2 linked regions of the Cupriavidus metallidurans CH34 genome follow. The protein of the gene in region 1 interacts with the protein of each later gene in a pairwise test. Links are inferred from orthologs where the notes say so. Each region holds a gene or a part of one and is shown on either strand. Other genes may lie near its edges.

Evidence for each region.
Region 2: the proteins of ligA (region 1) and leuS interact in binary tests that used the Escherichia coli proteins (3 or more experiments, as listed by UniProt). The link is inferred for Cupriavidus metallidurans CH34 from one-to-one orthologs.

Annotation. Positions count from the first base shown.
Region 1 is NC_007973.1:1,544,594-1,555,121, forward strand. Bases 427-3,323 are described here. They hold ligA (NAD-dependent DNA ligase LigA), read left to right. Parts: upstream 427-740; coding sequence 741-2,906; downstream 2,907-3,323. Other genes in these bases: RMET_RS07190 (cell division protein ZipA C-terminal FtsZ-binding domain-containing protein), read left to right, coding at 427-729; def (peptide deformylase), read left to right, coding at 2,930-3,323. In the rest of the region: more of RMET_RS07190, read left to right, coding at 1-426; more of def, read left to right, coding at 3,324-3,463; RMET_RS07205 (MFS transporter), read right to left, coding at 3,451-4,893; RMET_RS07210 (helix-turn-helix transcriptional regulator), read left to right, coding at 5,013-5,924; RMET_RS07215 (pseudouridine synthase), read right to left, coding at 5,988-7,820; RMET_RS07220 ([protein-PII] uridylyltransferase), read right to left, coding at 7,848-10,421; map (type I methionyl aminopeptidase), read right to left, coding at 10,501-10,528. UniProt on the Escherichia coli protein: DNA ligase that catalyzes the formation of phosphodiester linkages between 5'-phosphoryl and 3'-hydroxyl groups in double-stranded DNA using NAD as a coenzyme and as the energy source for the reaction.
Region 2 is NC_007973.1:3,228,179-3,238,995, reverse strand. The notes cover bases 5,250-8,435. They hold leuS (leucine--tRNA ligase), read left to right. Parts: upstream 5,250-5,613; coding sequence 5,614-8,235; downstream 8,236-8,435. Other genes in these bases: RMET_RS14900 (LPS-assembly lipoprotein LptE), read left to right, coding at 8,272-8,435; dapB (4-hydroxy-tetrahydrodipicolinate reductase), read left to right, coding at 5,250-5,444. Outside these bases: tkt (transketolase), read left to right, coding at 1-165; gap (type I glyceraldehyde-3-phosphate dehydrogenase), read left to right, coding at 251-1,249; RMET_RS14930 (flavin reductase family protein), read right to left, coding at 1,299-1,916; RMET_RS14925 (LysR family transcriptional regulator), read left to right, coding at 2,202-3,203; fur (ferric iron uptake transcriptional regulator), read right to left, coding at 3,284-3,715; RMET_RS14915 (outer membrane protein assembly factor BamE), read left to right, coding at 3,915-4,568; more of dapB, read left to right, coding at 4,647-5,249; more of RMET_RS14900, read left to right, coding at 8,436-8,787; holA (DNA polymerase III subunit delta), read left to right, coding at 8,839-9,909; RMET_RS14890 (glutamate-5-semialdehyde dehydrogenase), read left to right, coding at 10,036-10,817.

The sequences.
Region 1 (10,528 bases):
GCCGGTACCAAGCAGGTGCATATCGAGGGCCTGCGCGTCGAATCCAACGCGTGGGAAGCCGTGACCGCAGGTCACCAGTACGAAGACATCCAGGTGGCCGTGCAACTGGCGAATCGCAGTGGTCCGCTCAACGCGCTCGAATTCTCCGAGTTCGTCAACGCAGTGGAAGCCCTGTCCGAATCGCTCGATGCATCGGCGGACCTGCCGGACATGACCGAGACCGTCGGGAATGCGCGCGAACTCGACGCGTTTGCGGCGGGCGCGGACGTGCAGCTCGGTGTGAACGTGATCTCTGATGGCGCGCCGTGGTCGGCCGCCTATGTCCAGACGGTGGCGACGCAGGACGGGCTGGTGCTGTCGCGCGACGGCACACGCTTCATCCGCTATGAACCGGGCGCCGACGGCGTGCAGCGACCGCTGTTCACGCTGCAATTCGGCGATACCAACTTCCTGCGCGACGACCTGACGTTGAGCGCCGGCCGACAGATCACGCTGCTGCTCGACGTGCCGCAGGCATCGCAGGCGGCCAAGCCGTTCAAGACCGTGTGCGAGTACGGGTACAGCCTGGCCCAGCGCATGGGCGCGCAACTGGTCGACGACAATATGCGGCCGCTGACCGAGGCGTCGTTCGTGGCGATCTTCGGCCAACTCGAGAAGTTATACGAGAAGCTGGAATCGCGCGGAATGCCCGCCGGATCGCCTGTTGCCGTGCGCTTGTTCAGCCAGTAACGGAGCCAGTCATGACCGCCAAGAAACAAGGCGCGCAGGCTTCGGCCTCCGCGCCGTCCGGCGATTCCCCCGCCGAGCGCGCGCAATGGTTGCGCGAAGAACTGGAGCGCTACAGCTACCAGTATTACGTGCTCGATGCGCCGACGATTCCCGACGCCGACTACGATGCGCTGTTCATCGAGTTGCAGGCGCTGGAAGCCGAACATCCTGAGCTGCTGACACCCGATTCCCCCACGCAGCGCGTGGGTGGTGCGCCATTGTCGGCGTTCGACTCGGTGCGCCACCGCGTGCCGATGCTGTCGCTCAACAATGGCTTCGAGGACGAGGACGTCATCAACTTCGACCGGCGCTGCGCGCAGGGCCTCGGCCGTGCCACGGCCGCAGCACCCGCAGCATTCGCGACACCCGCCGCGCCGGCTGACGATCTGTTCAGCGCGGCCGATGCCGCCGAGGCAGCCGCAAACACCGCCGGGAATGCCGTCGAGTACGCCTGCGAGCTGAAGTTCGACGGGCTCGCGATGTCGCTGCGATACGAGAACGGAACGCTCGTGCAGGCCGCCACGCGCGGCGACGGCGAGACGGGCGAAGACGTGACCGCGAACGTGCGCACGATCAAGGCGATTCCGCTCAAGCTGCGCGGCACGGCCCCGTCCGTGCTGGAGGTGCGCGGAGAGGTGTTCATGTATCGCGCCGATTTCGACAAGCTCAACGCGCGCCAGGCCGAATCGGGCGAGAAGACATTCGTCAATCCGCGCAACGCGGCGGCGGGCAGCCTTCGCCAGCTTGATCCGCGTATCACGGCCAAGCGCCCGCTTTCGTTCTTTGCCTATGGCGTGGGCGAGATGGAAGGCTTCGACCGTCCGGGCACGCACAGCGCAATGCTTGACGGCTTTGCCAAGCTCGGTTTGCCTGTTTGCGACGAGCGACGTGTGGTCCGGGGCGCCCAGGGCCTGCTGTCATTCCATCGCGAGGTTGGCGAGCGTCGTGACCAGTTGCCGTACGACATCGACGGCGTGGTCTACAAAGTCAATGCGATTGCCGAACAGGAACAGCTCGGCTTTGTCTCGCGCGCGCCGCGTTTCGCGCTGGCGCACAAGTTTCCTGCACAGGAGATGACCACTACGGTCGAGGACATCGAGGTCCAGGTCGGGCGCACCGGTGCGATCACGCCGGTGGCGCGACTGGCGCCAGTGTTTGTTGGCGGGGTCACCGTGACCAATGCCACGCTGCACAACGAGGACGAGATCCGGCGCAAGGACGTGCATATCGGCGACACGGTGATCGTGCGCCGCGCGGGTGACGTGATTCCGGAGGTGGTTGCCGTGGTGCTGGAGCGCCGCCCGGCGGATGCCCGTGCGTTCGTGATGCCGACTGAATGCCCGGTCTGCGGATCGCACGTGGAAAGGCTCGAAGGCGAGGCGATTGCACGCTGCACGGGCGGGCTGATCTGCGCTGCGCAACGCAAGCAGGCGCTGCTGCATTTCGCGCAGCGTCGGGCAATGGATATCGAAGGGCTGGGCGACAAGGTGGTGGAGCAACTGGTCGACCTGGGCATCGTGCGCACGCCTGCCGATCTCTATAAGCTCGGCGTGGCGAAGCTCGCGGCGCTGGACCGGATGGCCGACAAGTCGGCATCGAACCTGGTGGCGGCGATCGAGCAGTCTCGCGAGACCACGATGAACCGCTTTATCTTCGCGCTCGGCATCCGTCATGTAGGAGAGGCCACCGCCAAGGATTTGGCCAAGCACTTCGGCAAGCTGGACAACCTGCTGGCCGCGGACGAGGCCGCCTTGCTCGAAGTCAACGACGTGGGCCCCGTGGTGGCTCAGTCGATCGCCAACTTCATTGCCGAACCGCACAATGTCGAAGTTATCGAACAGTTGCGGGCGGCGGGTGTGCACTGGGCCGAGACAGAGCCGACTGCGCGTGCGCCGCTGCCCCTGGCTGGCAAGACGTTCGTGCTGACCGGCACGCTGCCGACGATGTCCCGCGAGGACGCCAAGGAGAAGCTGGAAGCCGCTGGCGCCAAGGTGGCGGGTTCGGTGTCGAAGAAGACCGACTACGTAGTGGCCGGGGCCGAGGCGGGCAGCAAGCTCGAGAAGGCGCAGACACTGGGCGTGGCGGTGCTGGACGAGGAAGGGATGTTGAAGTTGCTGGCCGAGGTTGGCGCAGCCTGATACGGAGAGAGGGAGAACGCGCAATGATCCGGGACATTCTGAAGATGGGCGACGCACGCCTGCTGCAACAGGCGCGCCCCGTGACGCAGTTCAATACGCCTGAGCTGCGCCTGCTGATCGACGACATGTTCGACACGATGGAACATGCCAACGGCGCCGGCCTTGCCGCGCCGCAGATCGGCGTGGACCTGCAGGTGGTGATTTTCGGTTTCGATCGCAACCCGCGCTATCCCGACGCACCGACCGTGCCGAAGACCGTGCTGATCAATCCATCCCTGGAGCCGCTGTCCGACGAGATGGACGATGGATGGGAAGGATGCCTCTCGGTGCCGGGCCTGCGCGGCGTGGTGCCGCGCTACACGCGGCTGAAATACACGGGCTTCGACATGATGGGCAACAGGATCGAGCGCGTGGCCGAGGACTTCCATGCGCGCGTGGTGCAGCACGAGTGCGATCACCTGATCGGCGTGCTGTATCCGATGCGGATCAAGGACTTCACGCGCTTCGGTTTTACCGAGATCCTGTTCCCCGAACTACCACCCAATTACGACGACTGAGGCGAGGCGCACGCCGTGATTGCCGGCTGCCCATGCCGGTTGTGATAGACCAGCGCAGCGGCAACCAGGATCGTCATCAGGCACAACTCGGCGGCGAGGCTGGCCAGCGCCGCATCGAGATAAGTCGCGGCGTGATGCAGTCGCTGCGCGAATACCGTGCCGAGCAGGGCCGAGCCGAGCCCGAGCGAGGCCTGCTGAACCGTGGCCAGCGCGGCGCTGCCCGCGCCGGCCTGGTCGGTGGGGATGTCCGCCAGGCCAATCCGGTAGAAGCACCCGACCACCAGCGCATTGCCGAAGCCGATCAGCAAGCTTGGCGGGGCGAGCGTCAGGATGTCCGGGTGGGGCCAGGCTTGCCGCAGCACGTAGGCCAGCACCACAACGCCGGCCATCTGTGTCACGCATCCGACAATCAGCACACGCGTGCGGCCCCAGCCGTTCACCACGCGCGGGCTCGTCAGCGATCCCGCAATAAAGGCCAGCCCAAGCGGAATGAATGCGTTGCCCGCCATCGTGGGCGTCATACCGGCGCCGCTCTGCAGCGTTAGCGCCAGCACGAACATCAGGCCGCTCCAGCACGCATAGAACAGCACGGCGACGATAAAACCGAAGCGCACGCTTGGCAGTCGCAGCAGCGACGGCGGCAACAGCGGATGCACGCCGCGGCGTTCCTGGCGCAGTTCGATGTACCAGAGCAGCAGCATCAACGGCGCCGTGGCGGCCAGAACGGCCAGCACGGGCCACGACCAGCGAAACATGGGTCCCAACGCGATCGGAAGCAGAATTGCCAGGATCACGGCTGCCAGCAGCACGGTGCCTGGCGCATCGATGCCAGTGGCGTTCTCACGCCGGGTCTCGGGGATCACGCGCGGCGAAAGGACCAGGATGGCCAGGCAGATTGGCAGGTTGATGAGGAACGCGTTGCGCCATCCCAGGCCGTCGATGTCGGCATCGACCAGCAAGCCGCCCAGAACCTGCCCGATGATGAACGCGATGCCGCCAATCGACGCGAACAACGCCAGGGCACGGGAGTGAGCGTGTCCGCGCAGGCCGACGTGAATTGTCGCCAGGATCTGCGGCACGAGCAGCGCCGCCGCCGCGCCTTGCAGCGTCCGCGCAATCAGCAGCGACAGCATCGAACCCGCCACGCCGCACAGTAGCGACGCGACGCCGAAGAGCAGCACGCCGATGTTGAAGATGCGACGGCGGCCGTAGTTGTCGCCGAGCCGCCCGCCCATGGCCAGGAAGACGGCGAATGCCACGCCGTAGACGGCCACCATCAGTTCCAGTTCGGACGGCGTCGCTCCCAGGGAGTGCTCGATAGGGTGTAGCGCCACATTGACGATCGAAAAGTCGATCTGTGGCAGTAGCTGGCCGGCCAGCAGGACGTAAAGTCCGGCTCGGCCGAGGGTGGGGGCGGGGGATGTTTGCATGGCGGATCTGGCCTCGACAACGCTTGAGGACCGGAGTATGGTGGCCCGATCAGACTGGTACAAGAGTCCAGTTAGACTGGTATAAATTGTGTCAGCCTAGGCAAACGGAGTGAATCATCATGAATGCTCGCCAGGAACCGGGTGTCCTGCTCGATGTGGATGGCTACGAGGAGATCGAGGGCACCGGCAGGGAGCCGGAACTGGGCGCATTCCTGCGCGCCCGGCGCGAAAGCCTGGATCCGGCGCGGCTGGGCCTGTCGCGCATGGGCCGGCGGCGCACGCCTGGTCTGCGGCGCGAGGAAGTGGCCGCGATGGCCGACATCGGCATCACCTGGTACACGAAGCTGGAGCAGGGCCGTCCGATCCGGGTATCGCCGAAGGTGCTCAACGCGGTTGCCGCAGCGCTGCAGTGCTCGCCCTCGGAGACCGAGCACCTGTTCACACTGGCCGGCATGCAACGGCCGGCGCCACTTGCGGGGACGTCGGTCTGTGAAACGGTGTCCGCCACGACGCAACGGGTCCTCGATCAGCTCGATCCGATTCCCGCCCTGGTGCAGAACGCGAGATTCGACATCGTCGCGCATAACGAAGCCTATTGCCGGCTGCTTGGTGTCGATCTGCCGGGCCTGCCGGTCGAGGATCGCAACTGCATCTATCTGGCGCTGACACATCCGGCCTGGCGCGCGATCGTGGTTGACTGGCACGGCATGGTCGCGAACATGGTGGCGCTTTACCGGGCCGCGATGGCCGAGCATGTGCACGATCCTGTCTGGGACGCGCAACTCAAGCGCTATATGGCGGTGTCGGCGCTATTCCGGGATCTCTGGCAGCGCTATCAGGTGCGCGGTATCCAGAACCACGTCAAGCAGTTCACCCATCCGGAAACGGGGGCTTTCAACCTGACGCAGACCAACTGGTGGACCGCGCCGCGCAACGGCGCGCGGCTTCTGGTTTATGTGCCGGCCGATGAGTCGGCCGAGGAAGCGCTGCACAAGCTGCGGCCGGTGACCGGGCAGAGCGCAGGCATTTGAGTGATTGATGGCTATTCCTCCCTCCCGCTGACGGACGAGAGGAATAGCCGGCAGGCGCCCCTGTCAGAACTTCTCGAAGGCCCCCAGGAAGCGCCACTGGCCCGGCGGCAGGTCGCCGAGCACCACACGGCCCATGCGCACGCGCTTGAGGCCAACCACCTTCAGGCCAACCTGCTCGCACATCCGGCGAATCTGACGCTTGCGGCCTTCACGCAGCACGAAGCGCAGTTGCTCCTCGTTCTGCCAGCTGACCTTGGCCGGCTTGAGCGCCACGCCGTCCAGCGACAGACCGTGGCGCAGACGCTCCAGCAGGTCGTCGGGGAACACGGCACTGATATTGCGCTCGACCAGACCCTGCGGCGATTCCCACTCGACGCGCACCAGATATTCCTTCTCGACATTCGAATCGTCGCCGATCAGTGCGCGTGCAACGCGGCCATCCTGGGTCAGCACGAGCAGCCCGGTCGAGTCGATGTCGAGCCGGCCAGCCGGCGCGAGATTCTTGCGTTGCCACGGGGCGAAGCGCTTGCGGGTGGGGTCCAGTTCCCACTGGTTCTCAGGCGCAAACAGCACAGCAGCCGGCTCATAGCCGTCTTCGGCCTGGCCGGAGACATAGCCGACCGGCTTGTTAAGCAGCACCGTCACGCGTTCGCCTTGTTCCGAGCGCGCGGCCTGCAGGATTTCGATCTCCGCTTCGGGACGAATGCGCGTGCCGAGTTCGGTCACTGGCTTACCGTCGACGAGCACCCAGCCGCGCGGAATCCATTCATCGGCCTCGCGGCGCGAGCACAGGCCCAGTTCGGACATGCGCTTGGAGAGACGGACGAGGCCGTCTTCATGCTCGGAGACCGGCTGACGCGCTTCGGCGCGCGGCACCGGGCGTTCGGTACGTTCACCACGGGCGCGGTCGGCCGAATCGCTGAAGCGGCGTGCCGGGGCGTCACCACGACGCGGTGCGTTGTCGTCCTGGTGCTGCCGGCGCGGCGCGCGAGCTTCGTCGCTGCGGTGCGGGCGCTCGGTACGCTGCGTGCGCTCGTCATCGCCGTAGCGGCGGGGACGTTCGGCGCGATTGTCGTCGCCATAGCGGCGCGGTTGCGCGGAGCGGTTGTCGTCTCCAGCGCGGCGTTCACGCTGCGGGCGTTCCTCGTCGCCAAAGCGGCGGGGCGGGGCGGCGCGATTCTCGTCGCTGAATCGACGCGGACGCTCGGCGCGATTGTCATCGCCATAGCGACGCGGTTGCGCGGGGCGGTTGTCATCTCCGTAGCGCCGCTCGCGTTGCGGACGTTCCTCGTCGCCAAAGCGGCGGGGCGAAGCGGCGCGATTCTCGTCGCTGAATCGACGCGGACGCTCGGCGCGATTGTCATCGCCATAGCGACGCGGTTGCGCGGGGCGGTTGTCATCCCCATAGCGGCGTTCACGCTGCGGACGTTCCTCGTCGCCAAAGCGGCGGGGGCGTGCGGCACGATCTTCGTCGCTGAACCGACGCGGACGCTCGGCTCGATTGTCATCGCCATAGCGGCGCGGTTGCGCGGGGCGGTTGTCATCGCCGTACCGGCGCTCGCGCTGCGGGCGCTCCTCATCGCTGAACCGGCGTGGTGCCCGCTCTCCTTCGGCAAAACGGCGAGGTGCCCGCTCGCCTTCGGCGGGGCGCGGACGTGCCGGTCGCGCCGGTCGGTCCTGACGCTCATTGCGCGGCGCGCCATCGGCCGGCCCAGCCTTGCGCTTGTCCTTGTCGGAGGCGCGGTCCTTGGCCTGCTTGATCCCCGTGACCACTTCCTGGACACGCTTGCGGTTCAGGTCAGACACGCGCACCGGGCGGCTCGCCTTGCGCGTTGTGCTGGAGGAGGTGGTCTTGATGCCCAGCGTCTTGCGGCCGGGCGTATTGCTATCGGTCATATCGTTTCAACTACCGGCGTGCCGGCCTTAGATGGCCAGCGCGTCGAGCAGGTCCTGTTCAAGCTGAATCTGCAATCGGTTGTCGGCGGCCAGTCGCGAGCCGTCGACCAGGAACACGTCTTCCACGCGTTCACCGAGCGTATTGATGCGTGCCGAATGCACGGACACGCGATGTTTGGCCAGCACGCGCGCGATCGCGTACAGCAGGCCGGTGCGGTCGTTGGCGGATACCGACAGCAGGTAATACTGGCCGCGCTCGTCGGGACGCAGGTCCACGCGCGGCTTGATGGGGAAACTGCGCGACTGGCGCGACAGGCGTCCTTGTGTAGGGTCGGGCAGTGGGCACTCCAGCCGCACGCGCTCACCGAGTTCGTGCTCGACCAGCGTCAGGATGTCGCGGTAGTCACCGGCAAGGCCTGGGTCCGTGATCTGGAACGTATCCAGCGCGTACCCGTCGCGCGTGGTCTCGATCTTGGCGTCCTGAATCGAAAAGGCCTTGCGCTCGAAGTAGCCGCAGATACGCGCGAACAGGTCGGGCTGATCCTTGACGTAGACCGCCACCTGGAGGCCTTCGCCCGCCGGCGAGATGCGCGCTTTGACCACGGGGTTGGGACTGTTCACCTTGTTGAACAGACTGCGCGTGAGCCAGGCGATGTCGCGAGCGTCCTGCCGCATGAAGAACGACATGTCGAGCTTGTCCCACAGCGGCTTGGCCAGTTCGGGATCGAATGCTTTCAGTCGCAGTTGGGCGATCGTGTCGTCGCGCTTCTGCGCCCAGAGCGAATGCGTGTCGAGCCGCGCGCCGCCGAGCACGCGCAGCGTGATGCGGTACAGGTCCTCGAGCAGCTTGCCCTTCCAGGCATTCCAGACTTTCGGGCTGGTGCCGCGGATATCGGCCACGGTCAGCAGGTACAGCGCGGTCAGATAGCGCCCGTTGCCCACTACCTGGGCGAATGCCTTGACCACGTCGGGGTCGGTCAGGTCCTGTTTCTGGGCGACGTGGCTCATCGTCAGGTGATGCTCGACCAGCCACGCGATCAGGTCGGTGTCCTCGCGCGAGATGCCATGCTGCTTGCAGAAGCGGCGCGCATCGACGGTGCCGAGCTTCGAATGATCGCCGCCACGACCCTTGGCGATGTCATGGAACAGCGCCGCCACCCACAGCACCCATGGGCGGTCGAAGCCGGCCATCAACTGGCTGCAGAACGGAAACTCATGCGTATGCTCGACGATGGCGAAGCGGCGCATATTGCGCACGACCATCAGGATGTGCTGGTCCACGGTATAGACGTGGAACAGGTCGTGCTGCATCTGGCCGACGATGCGTCGGAAATTGATCAGGTAGCGGCCTAGCACGCTGGTCTGGTTCATCAGGCGCAACGCATGGGTGATCCCCTGCGGCTCCTGGACGATGGCCAGGAACAGGCGACGGTTCACCGGATCGTTGCGCCAGCTGGCGTCCATGACCGTTCGCGCGTTGTAGAGCCCGCGCAGCGTGCGCGGCGAAAGGCCTTTCACGCCGGGCGTGCGCTCATAGAGCAGGAACGTCTCCAGGATCGCGTGCGGATTGCGCTCGTAGAGATCGTCGCTCGTGATCTCCAGCATTCCCTGGCGTTCGACGAAACGATCGTTGATCTCGCGCGTGACCATCGACTCGCTCGGGAACAACATCGCCTCGATGTTCAGCAGCAGCACGCTGTTGAGCTGCGTGACTGCCTTGGCTGCCCAGTAGTAGCGGCGCATCAGCTGCTCGCTGGCGCGCTTGTTCGTGGTCTGCCGATAGCCGAATGCCTCGGCCAGCGCCGTCTGCAAGTCGAACACGAGCACGTCCTGGCGGCGGCCGGCCAGCAGGTGCAGGCGAGCGCGGATCGTGCGCAGCAGGCGCTCGTTGCGGGTGAGTTCCTGCGCTTCGCGCTCGGTCAGCAGGCCGCGCTCGAACAGTTGCTTCCAGCTGTCGCCGAGCCTGGCGGCCTCGGTCATCCACAGGATGACCTGCAGGTCGCGCAAGCCGCCCGGGCTTTCCTTGCAGTTCGGTTCCAGTGCGTACGGCGTGTCCTGGTACTTGGCATGCCGCTGACGCATTTCCAGCAGCTTGGCCTGGAAGAAGTCGGCCGCGTCCATGTCGGCCTGATAGCGCGTCTGCAAGGACTTGAAAAGCGCCTTGTTGCCGATCAGCAGACGTGCCTCGAGCAGCGATGTGCGGATCGTGATGTCGGCCGCCGACTCGCGGATGCAGTCGTCGACCGTACGTACCGACGAACCGATCTCGAGGCCCAGGTCCCAGCATAGGCCGATGAAGCGCTCGAGTTTCGCTGCCATTTTCGCATCGGGCTCGCCGGGCAGGAGCAGCAGCACATCGACGTCGGAGTGGGGGAACAGCTCGCCGCGCCCATAGCCGCCCACCGCCACCAGGGCGACATCGCCGGGCAGTTCCAGGCCGGTCCAGGCTTCCGTCAGCGCGACGTCGACGGCGCGGCGCAGCTTGGTGACGAGTGGATTGACCTGGTTGTTCGCGTCGAATTCGGCGAACAGCACCTGCTTGTCAGCTTTGAGCTTGTCGCGAATGCGCTGGCAGAGCAGCAGTTCCGGCGTGGTGTCCATGGGCGGGTCGATGGAGGTCGTAGGCACGGCTGCAAGAAGAAAGGGCGCCGTGGTTGGCGCCCTGGCGAACGATGCGGCGTCAGGCCGCCACGGTTTCCGTAATGAAC
Region 2 (10,817 bases), 1.7 Mb from region 1 along the record:
GCCGTGGAAGCGGGCGTCACCGATTTCTGGTGGAAGTACCAGGTTCAGGCCGTCGTCGGTATCGACACGTTCGGCGAATCGGCCCCGGCAGGCGTGCTGTTCAAGCACTTCGGCTTCACCGTGGAAAACGTGGCCGATACGGTGCGCGCCACGCTCGCCCAGTAATTCTCGCCAGCGCGGTATGCCGGCGCGAGGCGCCGGCTGCGGCGCCGGCCCCAGCTTTATCGCGATTGCACTCTAGGAGATAGACATGACCATCAAGATCGGCATCAACGGCTTTGGCCGCATCGGGCGCATGGTGTTCCGCGCCGCCGCCGCGAACTTCAAGGACATTGAAGTCGTCGCCATCAACGACCTGCTGGAACCGGACTACCTGGCGTACATGCTGAAGTACGACTCGGTCCACGGCCGCTTCGACGGCGAAGTGTCGGTGGAAGGCAACACGCTCGTGGTCAACGGCAAGAAGATCCGCCTGACCGCCGTCAAGGATCCGTCCGAGCTGAAGTGGGGCGAAGTCGGCGCCGACGTGGTGATCGAGTCGACCGGCATCTTCCTGACGAAGGAAGGCGCGCAGAAGCACATCGACGCGGGCGCCAAGAAGGTGATCATGTCGGCCCCGTCGAAGGACGACACCCCGATGTTCGTGTTCGGCGTGAACCACGAGACGTACAAGGGCGAAGCGATCATCTCGAACGCAAGCTGCACGACCAACTGCCTGGCCCCGGTGGCAAAGGTCCTGAACGACAAGTGGGGCATCAAGCGCGGCCTGATGACGACCGTGCACGCTGCCACCGCCACGCAGAAGACCGTGGATGGTCCGTCGAACAAGGACTGGCGCGGTGGCCGTGGCATCCTGGAAAACATCATCCCGTCGTCGACTGGCGCCGCCAAGGCCGTTGGCGTGGTGATTCCGCAGCTGAACAAGAAGCTGACCGGTATGTCGTTCCGCGTGCCGACCTCGGACGTTTCGGTGGTCGACCTGACCGTCGAACTGGAAAACCCGGCCAAGTACGAAGAAATCTGCGCCGAGATGAAGGCCCAGAGCCAGGGCGCGCTGAAGGGCGTGCTGGGCTACACCGAAGACAAGGTTGTGGCCACGGACTTCCGCGGTGATGCCCGCACCTCGATTTTCGATGCTGAAGCCGGTATCGCGCTGGACGGCACGTTCATCAAGGTCGTGAGCTGGTACGACAACGAGTGGGGCTATTCGAACAAGTGCCTGGAAATGGCACGCGTCGTGGCCAAGTAAGCCATCCTCGCTGAACAAAAAACGCGCCCTCGGGCGCGTTTTTTGTTGCTCAGGCGGCAGGTGGGGTGACTGGTGGCGTTAGCGGCCGCGCATCGATAGCATCGCCATCGACGAGGAAGTGGCCACCCGCGACATGGTGGATCGTGCGCAGGTCGTCTTGGCCGGTAAAGTGCCAGCGGCCATTGCTGAAGACGCGGCCGTCGGCGTGGGCTGCGACCACTTCGCCGAGAAACAGATCGTAGCTGTTCTGGATCGCGGGTTCGGGCAATAGCCTGCATTCCAGCCACGCCGCGCAGCCTTCGAGCAGCGGAGCGCCGATCACGCTGCCAGCGAAGGTCTGCAAGCCGTACGCGGCGAACTTGTCGATGCCTTGCTTTTCCGTCAGGGCCCGTCCCGAACTGGAGCCCAGTGCCTGCGTGATATCGACCTGGGCGGCGGTGGGAACCTGCAACGCGAATTCGCCGCTTGCTTCAAGCAACTGGCGCGTCCAGGTGGACTTGTCCAGCACCACGGCCACCTTCGGCGGCGCGAAATCGAGCGGCATGGCCCATGCCGCCGCCATGATATTGCGTTGTCCATTGTGCGCGGCACTGACCAGAACGGTCGGACCGTGATTCAGCAGGCGATAGGCTTTGGCGAGATCAACGTCGAGTCGGTGGGAAGCCATGGTTTGATCTGAAACAAGACGGGGCGGGCTGCGAGGCAGAATTGGGACGCCTTCAGGCACTATAGCGGGTCATGGAATTCAATGAACGGCGATTTTTGACATTATCTGTCTCAAAGCTGTCAAAAATCCGCGAAAGTTCGCGTTCAGTAATGCGAGAAATGCTGAATTTGCTTTTCGCTCCTGTTATTTTCTCTTACACTCGGAAGGATCTATTAATGTCTGATGTGCAGCCAGTGAAAGTGGTGGGGCCATCGAAGCGTAAGACATAACAAACCGGGCCTGATCATGGTGAACGTGGATACCAAGCTGCTCGTGATCTTCACCGAGTTGCTCAGCAAGCGTAACGCCACTTATGTGGCGGAAAAGATGCACATGACCGCGCCGGCCGTTTCTCACTCGCTCGGCCGACTGCGCGAAATCTTCGACGATCCCCTTTTCATTCGGGTGCCTCATGGTCTCACGCCAACGCCGCGCGCGCTGGAACTGGGCCCGAAGATCCGGGACATGCTCGACCTCTGGTCGTCGATCAACGAGGGGGATGCCGATAATTTCGATCCGGCCATCGCCACCGGCACGCTGAATATCGGTTTTGCCGCCGAACTTGGTGACACGGTTTTCAACCGCTTTGTCCTGCGCATCAAGCAACTGGCTCCGGACCTGCATATCCGCCTGGTCGAATCGCATTCGTGGGAAGCCGACGTCGCGTCGATGCGTGCAAACGAACTCGATCTGGCCTTTTCGCCGTTCCCGACCCGCCATCCCGAAATCGTTGAGGAAGTGGTGACGTCGCTGAACCTGTGGGTTTGCGCACGCAAGAATCATCCGCTCCTGAAGAACGATTGCACGCTCGAGCAATACCTCGACTGCAGCCATATCTTTATGGCGCATTCCGGTGGCGCGGGCCGTCCGGCACCGGCACTGATTCCGTTGGACTACGCGCTGCAGCAGCGGGGCCTGAAGCGGAATGCCACGCTGACCGTTCATTCGTGGCGCGCCCAGGCCGAACTGGCTTCCCAGACCGACATGATCTTCACGGTCAACGCGCTGACCAAGGACATGGCCTGTGAAACGTATGGCCTGAAGGCCTACCCGCTGCCGGCGGAGCTCAATACGATGCTGGGCCTGAATATGTTCTGGCACCGCAGCCGCAATACCCATCCGATGCTGGTTTGGGCACGTGGTCTCTTCCGTCAGGTGGTTGGCGAGTTTCTGGGCCTGCCTGCGGCAGCCGCTGCCGTGCCGCGTAGCCTGCGCGTCGTGGCCGAGCAGGATCTGACGCAGGAATAACGCTGTGTCGACCCAATAAAAAACCGGCGCCTTGGCGCCGGTTTTTTATTGCCTGCTGCTGGGCGGGTACCGCAGCGGGGTTATCGTCTCGGTCTGTGGGGGCAATCGTCCTTGGTGCAGTTGCCATAGAGCGACAGGGCATGTTCCTGTAGTGCAAAGCCGCGCTCGCGGGCGATGCTCTGTTGCCGCTGTTCGATATCAGCATCGAAAAATTCCTCGACGCGCCCGCAATCCAGGCACACCAGGTGATCGTGGTGCTTGCCTTCGTTCAGTTCGAAAATCGCCTTGCCCGACTCGAAGTTGTTCCGCGAGAGCAGGCCAGCCTGTTCGAACTGCGTGAGAACGCGATAGACCGTGGCGAGGCCGATATCCATATGCTCGTTGAGCAGGATGCGATAGACATCTTCCGCGCTTAGATGGCGCTGTTCGCTGGTCTGGAAGATCTCAAGGATCTTCAGGCGGGGGACGGTCGCCTTGAGGCCGATATTTTTGAGGTCCGCCGGACTCGGCATGGGCGTGACTCCCTAGAGTACAATGTCTGGATAGTTGAATCATAAGGGTTTTGGCGGCAAATGTCGCCCCGGTGCCATGACGCGTACACGCCGCTCTCCGCGGAGTGACCAGAATGCGCCTGGCCGTGCCGGATGCCTCCGCAGTCTTTGGGGTGTGCCGGTGCCGGTATCTACCCATTCCCGTCTGGAAGCGAGATACATGCGTTCATTCCGTTCGTCCGCCATGCGCCCCGCGCTGGTGTCTTCCCTGCTGGCGGCGGCACTGCTGGCCGGTGCCTGTTCCGCCTACGACAGCACCTCGCGCAAGGTGGCCGATGCCATCACGCCGTATCGGATCAACATCGTCCAGGGCAACTTCGTGTCGCGCGAGGCCGTGTCGCAATTGCGCGAAGGCATGACGCGCGATCAGGTGCGCTTCCTGCTCGGCACCCCGCTGCTGACGGACGTCTTTCACGCGGATCGATGGGACTATTACTTCTCTTTCCGTCGCGGCAGCCGGCCGGTCGTGCAATCGCGCCAGTTCACCGTGTACTTCGAGGGTGACAAGCTTGTGCGGTGGGTGGGCAACGAGTTGCCGTCCGAATACGAGCTTATCGCCGAAATTGACGGCATGAAGGCGGCGCAGAAGAATCAGACGCCAGGCAAGATTGTCTTTGGCGGCGAGCCAGCGCCAGCATCCGCGCCGGCGGCAATGCCGGCATCGGCGCCGGCTGCCATGCCCGTCGCGGCAGCGAGCGAACCGGCAGCCGCGCCGGCAGCCGTGGCACCTGCTGCCGCCGAGGCAGCTCAGCAAAAGCCGGCCGAGGCGCCAGCCAGCGCGGCTTCGGACGTTCCGGCCAAACCTGCCAGCTAAACGCGGCGGCGAGTCCATTTCAGACACCCAAGCCGTCCGGTCGAATGCCGGACGGTTTTCATTCCGACATACCCAATCATGAAAATCGCCATTGCAGGGGCTTCCGGCCGCATGGGTCGCATGTTGATCGAAACGGTGCTCAATACCGACGGCGTGACGCTGGCCGGCGCGCTCGACGTGCCAGGTGCTGCGGCGCTGGGCCAGGATGCCGGGCTGTTTCTGGGCCGCGAGACGGGCATCAAGATCTCCTCTGACATCGAGGCCGTGCTCTCGGCCGCCGATTGCCTGATTGATTTCACCCGCCCCGAGGGCACGCTGGCGCACCTGGCGGTGGCCAAGCGCCTCGGCAAGAAGATGGTGATTGGTACCACCGGTTTCGATGCCGCCGGCAAGCAGGCACTGGCCGATGCCGCCAAGTCGATCGGCGTGGTGTTTGCCGCGAACATGAGCGTCGGCGTCAATGCCACGTTCAAGCTGCTGGAAGTGGCGGCCAAGCTGCTTTCCACGGGCTACGACATCGAGATCATCGAAGCGCACCATCGCCACAAGGTCGACGCGCCGTCGGGCACGGCGCTGGCGATGGGCGAAGTGGTCGCCAAGGCCATCGGCCGCGATCTCGACGAATGCGCGGTCTACGCGCGCGAAGGCCATACTGGCCCGCGCGACGCGAAGTCGATTGGCTTCGCGACGGTCCGTGGCGGCGATATCGTCGGCGATCACACGGTGATGTTCGCCGGCATCGGCGAGCGCATCGAGATCAGCCACAAGTCGTCCAGCCGCCAGTCGTATGCCGATGGTGCTGTGCGTGCGGCGCGTTTCCTGGCCGACAAGCCGAGCGGCATGTTTGACATGCAGGATGTGCTGGGCCTGAAGTAAGCCCGCAAGCACGCCCGGCGCGGCCCAGAGGCGGGCCGTTCCAGCCTTTCCGTGCGAGCCGTGGCGGACATACGCCACGGTTATAATCGTCTCTTTCGCATTTCCGATCCCCCCGGTCGCCCGGCGCGCCAGTCGCCCGCGGACCGCTGCCCAGACCGTCGTCCCGACCATGCAAGACAAATATCTTCCGTCCGCCGTTGAACAAGCCGCCCAGCAGCACTGGAAAGCGATCGATGCCTACAAGGTGTCGGAGCACGCGGTCGGGCCCGACGGCAAGGAAAAGTCCAAGTTCTACGCCTGTTCGATGCTGCCCTACCCGTCGGGCAAGCTCCACATGGGCCACGTGCGCAACTACACGATCAACGACGTGATGGCGCGCTACCTGCGCATGAACGGCCGTAACGTGCTGATGCCGATGGGCTGGGATGCGTTCGGGATGCCGGCGGAGAACGCCGCGCTGAACAACGGCGTGGCACCGGCCGCCTGGACCTACGACAACATCGCTTACATGAAGAAGCAGATGCAGTCGATGGGCCTGGCGATCGACTGGTCGCGCGAAGTGGCGACCTGCAGCCCCGAGTACTACCGCTGGAACCAGTGGCTGTTCCTGAAGATGCTGGAAAAGGGCATCGCCTATCGCAAGACCGGTACCGTGAACTGGGATCCGGTGGACCAGACCGTGCTGGCCAACGAGCAGGTTATCGACGGCCGTGGCTGGCGTTCGGGCGCAGTGGTCGAAAAGCGTGAAATCCCGATGTACTACCTGCGCATCACCGATTACGCGCAGGAATTGCTTGGCGACCTCGAAGGCCTCGGCTGGCCCGAGCGCGTCAAGATCATGCAGCAGAACTGGATCGGCCGCAGTGAAGGTGTGCGATTCGCCTTCCCGCATGAGATCAAGGGCGCGGATGGCAAGCTGATCAACGACGGCAAGCTCTACGTGTTCACCACGCGTGCCGACACGATTATGGGCGTGACGTTCTGCGCCGTGGCCGCCGAGCATCCGCTGGCCACGCACGCCGCCGAAAGCAACCCGGCGCTGGCCGCGTTCATCGAGGAATGCAAGCACGGTTCCGTCATGGAAGCCGACATGGCGACCATGGAGAAGAAGGGGATGCCGACCGGCCTCAAGGTCACGCACCCGCTGACCGGCGAACAGGTCGACGTCTGGGTCGGCAACTACGTGCTGATGACCTATGGCGACGGCGCCGTGATGGGCGTGCCGGCTCATGACGAGCGCGACTTCGCGTTTGCGCTCAAGTACAACCTGCCGATCAAGCAGGTCATCGACGTCAAGGGTCAGGCCTATTCGACCGACGCGTGGCTCGAGTGGTACGGCGACAAGGAACACGGCCTCTGCATCCATAGCGGCAAGTACGACGGTCTCGGCTACAAGGCCGCCGTCGACGCCATCGCCGCCGATCTGGCCGCCAAGGGCCTGGGCGAGAAGAAGGTGACCTGGCGCCTGCGCGACTGGGGCATCTCGCGCCAGCGTTACTGGGGCACGCCGATTCCGCTGATCCACTGCGACAGCTGCGGTGTGGTGCCGGTGCCGGAGAAGGATCTGCCGGTGGTGCTGCCCGAGGACCTCGTGCCGGACGGCACGGGCAACCCGCTGGCCAAGGACCCGCGTTTCCTGGAGTGCACCTGCCCGTCGTGCGGCAAGCCGGCGCGCCGCGAGACCGATACGATGGATACGTTCATCGACTCGTGCTGGTATTACATGCGCTATACGTGCCCCGACGCTGGCACGATGGTCGATGCGCGCAACGATTACTGGATGCCGATGGACCAGTACATCGGCGGTATCGAACACGCGATTCTGCACCTGTTGTACGCACGCTTCTGGACCAAGGTCATGCGCGACATGGGCCTGGTCAAGTTCGACGAGCCGTTCACGAACCTGCTCACGCAGGGTATGGTGCTCAACGAGACGTTCTATCGCGAGGACGCCTCCGGCAAGAAGACCTGGTACAACCCGGCCGATGTGGACGTGCAGACCGACGAGCGTGGCCGCCCGGCTGGCGCCACGGCGAAGGCCGACGGTCAGCCGGTGGTGATTGGCGGCATCGAGAAGATGTCGAAGTCGAAGAACAACGGCATCGACCCGCAAGCGCTGATCGACCAGTACGGCGCCGATACCGCACGCCTGTTCGTGATGTTCGCCGCGCCGCCAGAGCAGCAACTCGAATGGAGCGGTTCGGGCGTGGAGGGCGCGTCGCGCTTCCTGCGCCGTGTGTGGAACTACGGCTACGCGAACGCCCAGGCGATCCGCGATGGCGCCGGCACCGCGCCGACGGCCGATGACGCCGCGCTGCGCCGCGAGATCCACACCGTGCTCAAGCAGGCCAACTACGATTACGAGCGCATCCAGTACAACACCGTGGTGTCCGCCACGATGAAGATGCTGAACGCGCTGGAAGATGCGAAGACCGCTTCGCCGGCCGGGCGCCGTGAAGGCTTCAGCGTGCTGCTGCGCGTGCTGTACCCGGTGGTGCCGCACATCGCCCACGGGCTGTGGCAGGAACTCGGCTACGCCGCTGAGACGGTCGACATTCTCGACGCCGCATGGCCGCAAGTCGACGAAGCCGCGCTGGTGCGCAGCGAGATCGAACTGGTGCTGCAGGTCAACGGCAAGGTGCGTGGCAGCCTGACGGTGCCGGCCGATGCTGACCGCGCCGCGATCGAGGCCACCGCGGCCGCCAGCGAGATCGTGGCCAAGTTCGCCGCCGGTGCCGCACCGAAGAAGATCGTGGTGGTGCCGGGCCGTCTCGTCAACGTCGTGCTCTGAAGCACGCGGACTGGAATCAGCAGACAGGGATAACGAATGGATCGACCGAACATGGGACGCCGCGGTTTCTTCGCCATCGGCGCCGCGGCAGCGGCGGCGGCATTGCTGGGTGGCTGCGGCTTCCATATGCGCGGTAACGCCGATTTTGCGTTCAAGCGGCTCTACATCGGCATTCCCGCGAATTCGCTGATGGGTGCGGATTTGCGCCGCAACATCCGCAATGGCTCGGACACGCAGATCGTTACCGACCCGAAGGAAGCGGACGCACTGCTCGACGTGCTGGCCGATACGCGGGCCAAGTCGATCCTCTCGATTACCACCGAGGGTGTGGTGCGGGAATACCGTCTGACCTACCGCTTTACCTTCCGCCTGCGCGATGCCAGTGGCAAGGAGCTGATCCCACCGTCGACGCTGCTGCTGACGCGCGACCTGACGTACAACGAAGCCAACACGCTGGCCAAGGATTACGAAGAGCAGCAGCTCTATCGCGACATGCAGCGCGATGTTGTGAATCAGCTCATGCGCCGGCTGGCCTCGGTCAAGACGATCTGACGCGCCGGGTATCGGCGCGACTCAGGCCGACACAGGAAACATAGGGCGACAATGCAGCTCAAGCTCGACGGACTCGAGGCACATCTGAGGCAGGCGCAGGCCAAGGGCCTGGCGCCGCTTTACGTCGTTCACGGCGACGAGCACCTGCTGGTGCTGGAGGCGGTAGATCGCCTGCGCCGCGCTGCGCGAGAGGCCGGTTTCTCCGAACGCGACGTGCTGGTGGCCGAACGTGGCTTCCAGTGGGGGCAGGTCATCGAGGCCCAGCAGTCGATGTCGCTGTTCGGCGACCGCAAGATCGTCGAGTTGCGTATTCCATCGGGCAAGCCGGGCAAGGACGGCGGCGAGGCGTTGCGCGCCGTGGCCGCCCAGCCGTCGCCGGATGTGGTGATGCTGGTCACACTGCCGCGCCTGGATTTCGCCACGACGAAATCGGCCTGGTTCCAGGCATTGGAGTCGGCGGGGGTGTCGATCAAGGTCGATGCCGTGGACCGCACGCGGCTGCCCGCCTGGGTGGGCGAACGACTCGGCCTGCAGCAGCAGCGGGTGGAGCCGGGCGAGCCAGGGCGGCGCGCGCTGCAGTTCATCGCCGAAAAGGTCGAGGGCAACCTGCTGGCCGCGCATCAGGAAATCCAGAAGCTCGGCCTGCTTTATCCGCCCGGCGCGCTGACCTTCGACCAGGTTCAGGACGCGGTGCTGAACGTGGCCCGCTACGACGTGTTCAAACTGTCCGAAGCCATGCTCGGCGGCGACGTGCCGCGCCTGGTGCGTATGCTCGAAGGGCTGCGTGGCGAGGGCGAGGCTACGGTGCTGGTGCTGTGGGCGCTGACCGAGGAAATTCGCGTATTATCCAAGGTCCGGCAAGGCTTGGCGGGCGGCAAGCCGGCGGGCGTGCTGATGCGCGAACTGCGCGTCTGGGGCCCGCGCGAGCGGCTCGTACCACAGGCCGCGCAACGGCTGTCGATGCCGCAACTGGAAGCCGCGCTTGCCATGGCCGCGCGGCTGGACCGGCAGGTCAAGGGCCTGTCCGACCTGCCAGGCGCTGGCGGAGCGGCCGGTGCGTTACCAGCCGAGCCATGGGACGGCCTGATGCAGCTTGCGCTGATGATCGCCAGACCCGCATGAGGCCTCCGGGCCCCCGGGGTCCGGACAGGTGACCGGACCACCGAACCAGAACAATCGCCGGCAGCCGCGCCGGCGCATCGACATCGCGGCACTCATAGCAGACCGGGCACAGGCCCGGACACCATCATGACCGAGTTCGATCTCCACGCTTACATGACCCGCGTTGGCCAGCAGGCCCGCGCGGCATCGCGCGCCATGGCGCGCGCTTCCACGGCCGACAAGAACCGTGCGCTGCTGACGATTGCCGCGGCCATCCGCCGCGATGCGGACAAGCTCAAGGCCGTCAACGCCCGCGACGTCGAACGCGCCCGCACCAACGGCCAGGACGCCGCCTTCATTGATCGCCTGACACTGTCGGACAAGGCGATCGCCACGATGGCAGCCGGCCTCGAGCAGATAGCCGCGCTGGCGGACCCGATCGGCGAAATCTCGAACATGAAGTTCCGTCCCACCGGCATTCAGGTGGGCCAGATGCGCGTGCCGCTCGGCGTGATCGGCATCATCTATGAATCGCGTCCGAACGTGACCATCGATGCGGCGGCGCTGTGCCTGAAGTCGGGCAACTCTACGATTTTGCGTGGCGGCTCCGAGGCGATCGAATCGAATACCGCCCTGGCCGCGCTCGTGGCCGAGGGACTGGCCGCGGCGGGGCTGCCCTCCGAAGCCGTGCAGGTGATCGAAACCACGGATCGCGCCGCGGTTGGTCGCCTGATCACGATGACCGAGTATGTCGACGTGATCGTGCCGCGCGGCGGCAAGAGCCTGATCGCCCGCTTGATGGAAGAGGCGCGCGTGCCGATGATCAAGCACCTGGACGGCATCTGCCACGTCTATATCGATGACGACGCCGACCTGGAAAAGGCCGTGCGCGTGTGCGACAACGCCAAGACGCAGCGCTACGCACCGTG